2 regions of the Paenibacillus sp. MAHUQ-45 genome follow, and region 1 is predicted to be linked to the other one. Evidence: riboswitches for the same ligand, from Rfam matches in the RefSeq annotation. Region 1 holds a riboswitch; the other holds the start of a gene.
The links. A riboswitch is a leader RNA that binds a small molecule or an ion and turns the genes downstream of it on or off. The one in region 1 is predicted to bind S-adenosylmethionine.
Positions count from the first base shown of each region.

Region 1 (3,419 bases):
ATGGATGGTCTGCTGCCGGTCAACATCTAACTATTTTTGAAGATGGTAAAATCGCATTAAGTCTAGACCGCGACTTAAATATTACACCAGCTGGAATTAAAGGCGCCAACACAGGTATGATCTGTATCGAGAGCATTGGCTATTTTGATAAAGGTGCAGACATTATGACTACTGCACAACGTGATGCAATTGTTCATGTTTATGCATGTCTGGCTGATAAGTTTAAAATTTCTATCAACACTGACAACATCGTGTATCATGCTTGGTTTACAGCCACAGGCGAACGGCTTAGCGACTACACTCCAGGAAAATCGAGTAAGACATGTCCTGGAACAGCATTTTTTGGTGACGGTAATACAATTGCGGCAGCTAATAAGGGTTTTATTCCTTCTATTAAAGCAGAACTAGTAAAGCTAAATATTAAATTAGAGCCAGTAGTCAATCCTCAACCTACACAATCAATAAAGGATGATAAAAAAGTGGATGCAATTAAAGCAATATCTACAAAAGATAATAGCATTGTGAATGGGCTACTTAAGGATGGTATTAGTTATGTTCCATCTAGTGTATTGAAAGAGAATGGATTTAAAGTGGCATGGGACAATGTAAATAAAAAATTGTATTATAGTCCACCAATTCAAATTCAAAATTGAATAAAAAAGGAAAATGAATATATTTTTAAAAATAGAATTGAATTCATAAAATAACCCCATTATAACTACAATATTGATTTATTGTATGTCATAATGGGGTTATTTTTTTATTTGTGGAGAGGGGATTCGCTACCTTCAAATTGATGTTAATTAAATTTAATTATGACAATGAAATTACAAGTGAGGGCAGCGGATAATGTGATTAGATCGTTGGGAAGCAGAACGGAATATTGATGGTAATAAAGAGGACATAGAGGTTAATAAAAGTAAAAATACATATGATTTTCAACCCATTCTGCAATTAGGCGAAACAAACATATATAAGCTGATATAGTCAGGCACGTTTAAATTATTTCTAGCTTAGATAAAAATTTAAGAATCGCTAAAGCCGAACTAATTTTTTATCTTGTCAAAATGAATAAATGATGTATAATACATAGCATATTACTTGATGATAATCCATTGAGAATATGCTTTTTTTATCTCTGATGGTGTCACAACTAAATTGGGGATGAAAAATTAAAACTGAATACGAATAATTGATCTTATAAGGTGATATTACAAGGTTTATTAACATTTAATGAGATCAATTAACAAGCAATTTCTTATCAAGAGCAGGTGGAGGGACTAGCCCGATGAAACCCGGCAACCGGCGTGAAAACGCACGGTGCTAATTCTTGCAGGAAACTTTGAAGCGGGCAGATGCCCGGTGAAGATTTCTGGCAGATGAGAGAGGCGCATATGTGAATAAATATGACCTTTCTCGTTCAGAGTGAGGTCTTTTTTGTTTACCCAATGTTAACAGCCGCCAAGCGGCATTCTATTATCAAGGAGTGAAGACGAGAAATGCCAATTAAGATTCCAGACAGTCTGCCGGCGAAAGAGATATTGTCGGGAGAAAATATTTTCATCATGGACGAGAGCGAGGCGTTTCATCAGGATATACGTCCCTTGCGCCTTGCCATTCTAAATTTAATGCCTACCAAAGAAACTACGGAAACTCAGTTGCTCCGTTTGATCGGTAACTCACCGCTTCAGGTGGACATTGTGCTGCTGCGTCCCCGTTCCCATACTTCGAAGAACACGTCGGCTGAGCATCTGAACAGCTTCTATACGACCTTCGATAAGATTAGCCACCGTCGATTTGACGGACTTATCGTGACTGGCGCTCCTGTGGAGCAGATGGATTTTGAAGATGTAACATACTGGGAAGAGCTGAAAGAGATTTTTGAATGGAGTAAAGATAATGTTACCTCCACTATGCATATCTGTTGGGCTGCACAAGCCGGTTTGTACCATCACTTCGGTGTGCGTAAGGAAGCATTGTCTGAGAAATGTTTTGGCGTATTCCCTCACACACTGAACCATAATAATGTAAAGCTGCTGCGCGGGTTCGATGAACTGTTCTATGTTCCGCACTCCCGGCACACGGATGTGTCCCGCGAAGATATCGAGCGTAATCCGGATCTGCAAATCCTGGCCGAATCAGAGGAAGCGGGCATCTATCTGGTGGCTACAAAGGATGGCCGACAAATCTTTGTCACCGGCCACTCTGAGTACGATCCGCTTTCCCTGAAGTGGGAGTATGATCGTGATGTCGCCAAGGGTATGGAAATGGCACTGCCGAAGAACTATTTTCCAAAAGATGATCCAAAGCGTACTCCGCCATCAACTTGGCGCGCCCATGCTAACTTATTGTTCTCTAATTGGCTCAATTACTATGTATACCAAGAAACACCCTATGATATTGGACCCATCATTTAAGTTATAGATGAGAATGCAGCAGTACACTTACTTAGGAGGTTATATGGAATGGACGACAAACTGAGGATTGAAAGCAGACTTGCCCAAATAGGATCGCAGGAGGACCCGGCCACTGGAGCGGTAAACTTCCCTATCTATAATGCAACGGCGTTTCGTCATCCGAAGCTGGGGCAAAGTACAGGCTTTGACTATAGCCGCACCAAAAGCCCGACCCGTTCTGTACTGGAAACGGCAGCAGCGCAATTGGAATCCGGAGATGCAGCATTTGCCTGTAGTTCCGGTATGGCCGCTTTGCAAACGATCTTCAGCCTTTTCCGACAAGGAGATCATCTGATCGTATCGCTGGATCTCTACGGCGGAACTTATCGCTTGTTGGAGCGGATCATGTCCAAATTTGGCGTGACGACTTCTTATGTGGATACCAATGATTTGGAGGCACTGGAAGCCGTTCGTCGTCCGGAGACCAAGGCGGTACTTATTGAGACACCAACCAATCCGTTGATGATGATTACAGATGTCGAGGCTGTCTGTACATGGGCCAAGTCGCATGAACTCCTTACTATTGTAGACAATACGCTGCTAACTCCGTTCTTCCAGCGTCCGCTGGAACTGGGAGCCGATATCATTATCCACAGTGCCACCAAATACTTGGGCGGTCATAACGACGTGCTGGCAGGTCTGATTGTGACTAAAGGTGCGGAACTGTCTGCTGAAATGGCGATTCTCCACAACTCCATCGGTTCAGTACTGGGACCAACCGATAGCTACCAGTTGATGAGAGGGATGAAGACGCTGGCACTGCGCATGGAGCGCCACGAGAGCAACGCACTGGAACTGGCCCATTATCTCAAAGGACATTCTGCCATCGCTGAAGTTTTCCATCCGGGTCTGCCGGAGCATCCGGGCTTTGAGATCCAGAACCGCCAGTCGTCCGGGAACACTGGTATTTTCTCCTTCAAAGTGAAGGATGCGAGATATGTGGAGCCGATACTTCGTCATATC
Region 1 covers NZ_JBYUPV010000010.1:183,264-186,682, reverse strand. Annotated here, with positions in the region: gene AC3Y23_RS21245 (peptidoglycan recognition protein family protein) at 1-653, shown strand, start outside; SAM riboswitch class I at 1,256-1,386, shown strand; gene metA (homoserine O-acetyltransferase MetA) at 1,500-2,417, shown strand; gene AC3Y23_RS21235 (aminotransferase class I/II-fold pyridoxal phosphate-dependent enzyme) at 2,466-3,419, shown strand, end outside.

Region 2 (3,419 bases), on a different contig from region 1:
TTCATTTGTAAATCCCCCTTAAAACAGTATGGTTTTTGTGTAAATAAGGTTATCTATATTAATGTTCCTTATTTCCTAGTAAAATACTTCACCAGCCGGTCGCCAGCCATCTGCAGCAGCTGCACCAGAATAACCATCAGCGCTACAGAGATAAGCATAACTTCCTTCTCATAACGATAGTACCCATAACGAATAGCCAAGTCACCCAGACCACCGCCGCCAACCATCCCTGACATAGCCGTGTAGGAGACCAGCGTGACAATCGTAATCGTTACCCCAGCTAACAAACCTGGACGAGCTTCTGGCAGTAATACCCGCATGACGATTTGTCCAGTTGAAGCCCCCATGCCCTGTGCAGCTTCGATCACTCCGCGATCTACCTCACGCAGCGCTGTCTCTACCAGCCGGGCAAAGAACGGTGCAGCCCCAATGACAAGTGCGGGGATCGTGCCCAGCACACCAATCGAAGTACCTACTATCGATTTACTAACGGGAATCAGTGCGACCATCAGAATGATGAACGGTACGGAGCGCAGAATGTTCACAATAAACGATAAGATTGCATAAATAGCTCTAACAAAGGACTGGTTGGATCTACCCCATAAATATAGCACAATTCCGAGCGGTAAACCAAGAATAATTGTGAATATTCCGGAAATTCCTAACATTTTCAGAGTAGATATGGCAGCATCCGTCATTTCCGACCAGTTAATTTTGCTAAAATCCAAGCTACCCATTACGCAATCACCTCCACATCAAGACCCTGAGCGTTCAGCTTTGCGATGGTCTCTGCAATCGTTCCAGCCTCACCTTCAAAACGAACGATCAGTTGCCCGTAAGGTACATCTTTGATCGTAGAGATGGTGCCTGAAAGAATGGCAAAGTCAACGCCTGTCTCCCGCGCAACCTGGGACAAGGTGGACTCGTACGTTTTTTGACCAAGGAAGGTGATCTTGACCGCTTGCGTTGAACCGTCATGGGCGGCGTCGATGGCGGCCCGTAGCGGCCCATCATGCTGCGCCTCACTGCGGATGAACTCGCGGGTGATCTCATGCTTGGGCTTCAGGAAGACCTTCGTCACTTCACCCTGCTCCACGATGCCGCCGCCATGGATGACAGCCACCCGGTCACAGATGTTCTGGATTACATGCATTTCGTGTGTGATCAGAACAATTGTCAGGTTGAACCGTCGGTTGATATCCAGCAGCAGACGGAGAATCGAATCTGTCGTCTGCGGGTCCAGCGCTGAAGTCGCCTCGTCGCAGAGAAGTACATCGGGGTCGCTAGCCAATGCCCGGGCGATACCAACACGCTGTTTTTGACCGCCGGAGAGCTGGGCCGGATATTTGTTCCGATGTTCCTCCAGCCCTACCAAGGCCAACAGTTCATTGACTTTTTGGTCAATGAGGTTCTTGGGTGTACGGGTAAGCCGTAGCGGAAAGGCGATGTTCTCATATACAGTAGCGGAGGACAGCAGATTGAAGTGCTGAAAAATCATTCCGATCTTGCGGCGCTTCTCCTGAAGCTCTCCTTCCGACAATTGTGTTAGCTCAACGCCATCTACCCAGACCTCGCCTTCGGTCGGACGCTCAAGCAGGTTAATGCAACGGATCAGCGTGCTTTTTCCTGCCCCGGAGTGGCCGATGACTCCGAAGATTTCCCCTTTTTTGATCGACAGATTTAGCCCCGAGAGTGCCGTGGCGGTCTTACTGCCTTTTCCATATACCTTGGTTAGACTCTTTAGCTCTATCAAGCTGCCGTCCTCCTTTAACGATAATATCAGTAAATTGTACAAAAAAAGCCTCCGACGATCGTTAGCAGATCGCAAGAGGCCCTGTGCGCTTATAGACAATGCCGTCTCATCTGCCAACGCCCGCATTCACGCAGCATTGTAGGAATTAGCACCATGGCATTTATGAATATGCGGTTCACGCATAAGCATAAATCGGTTGCCGGGCTTCATCGGGCCTATCCCTCCGCCACTCTCGATAAGATATGTGATATAGTGTTGTAGTTTGTCATAAAATGTCCGCCTAAGAAGGCATGATTTAGTATAGTTTAGTTCTGCATTCTTTGTCAAAGGAAAATTTTCCGCAGAATTCCATTTTTACATCATCAGGATTTCCCAGCATTCTTAGGCCAATGATCCATGCTGTATTTATATACAGCCTCTAATGATTTGCAGACCATTTCCAATCCCTGCTTCAAGTCCTCCAGGTGACTGTCGAGATCCTCCAGCTGTATTTTGTCATGAAGACCCTGATGACGCTGCCACAGATCATCCTGCATTTCAGCATTCATGTAATGAATTTCAGCGTTGCGGCGCTTGCGCAGGTTCTGCAGTGGCTCCCGATAAGAGTTCTTAATGTTCTCCAACTGATCGGCCAGTGCTGCATGCTCCTTGTGAGTAAGAAATTCCCGGAGTACCGTGAAATAAGAGAAGTGGGTTTTAATCCTGGATGTATTAAGGTCATAAAGACTGTTCAGTACCGTACCGAGCTTGTCCAGCAAAGAGAAGACACGAATAAAGCCATTTTTATAAAAATACACATATCGCGCATATTCGCCCTGCTCAGCCACCGACATATCGTCCATATACCCAGCCTTCACTGATTTCCGGTAAAAGGCAGCGGCAAACCAGCTCTGCTCCAGTTCATCCAAGGAGACAATCAGGCCACGAGTCCAAATCTCCAGCTTCCGGTGCTCATGATCACGGTCCTCATGCCTATTCATCTCCTTGCGCAGCAGCGAGGCGAATTCCGCCATATGTTCCATAGCCTCGGCGAGTACGCCGCTGTTCACACGGGGTGGTTCCCCCAGCAATATCCGCAGCATATGTTATCCTCCTTACCCTGCTTCGGATGGAGCAATTCCAAATAAGAGTGTTAAATTAAGATCCTGATCTTTCCGCAGTTACTACAACCATCGACGTAAAGTACCGTGTCTCCAAGTTATTGTCCCTCCCTGTAACCCACTCTATCCATCCTCTCAGCCTAAGAGTACATTCGATCAGGGAATACTCCTGCATGACATTCCTCCAGCAAGAGCTTGTTGCACCGATTTAACGCCTGTTTCCTTTGCTAAGCTGCCATACCCGTACGCTCATATAACACAGTACACCGAATAGTCCGGCAATGAGCAGAATGTGAGCAAGAGCAGCAAAGATGTAAAGCTTATCATTTCCTAGCGTATACACGACCGCCGCCCCGCTGAACACCTGCATCAGACACAGTAGGACAGCTGCTACACCCAGCATTCTCAGCTCTTTGTGTTCCTTTTGCCTCCAGAATGCCAAATGCCCCAGTAAAGCCGTCAGCAAAAACAGCAGTAAAGCCGCTATCCGGTGCGTGAACACTACTCCAACGCCACCCGATAACTCCGGAATAAACTCCCCATTGCATAGTGGCCAGCCGGAGCAG
Region 2 covers NZ_JBYUPV010000006.1:112,609-116,027, reverse strand. Annotated here, with positions in the region: gene AC3Y23_RS15005 (MetQ/NlpA family ABC transporter substrate-binding protein) at 1-5, opposite strand, end outside; gene AC3Y23_RS15000 (methionine ABC transporter permease) at 69-737, opposite strand; gene AC3Y23_RS14995 (methionine ABC transporter ATP-binding protein) at 737-1,753, opposite strand; SAM riboswitch class I at 1,857-1,995, opposite strand; gene AC3Y23_RS14990 (Cthe_2314 family HEPN domain-containing protein) at 2,116-2,835, opposite strand; gene AC3Y23_RS14985 (COX15/CtaA family protein) at 3,062-3,419, opposite strand, start outside.
Region 2: linked by a shared signal. The riboswitch ahead of AC3Y23_RS14995 (methionine ABC transporter ATP-binding protein) and the one ahead of metA (homoserine O-acetyltransferase MetA) in region 1 are both predicted to bind S-adenosylmethionine.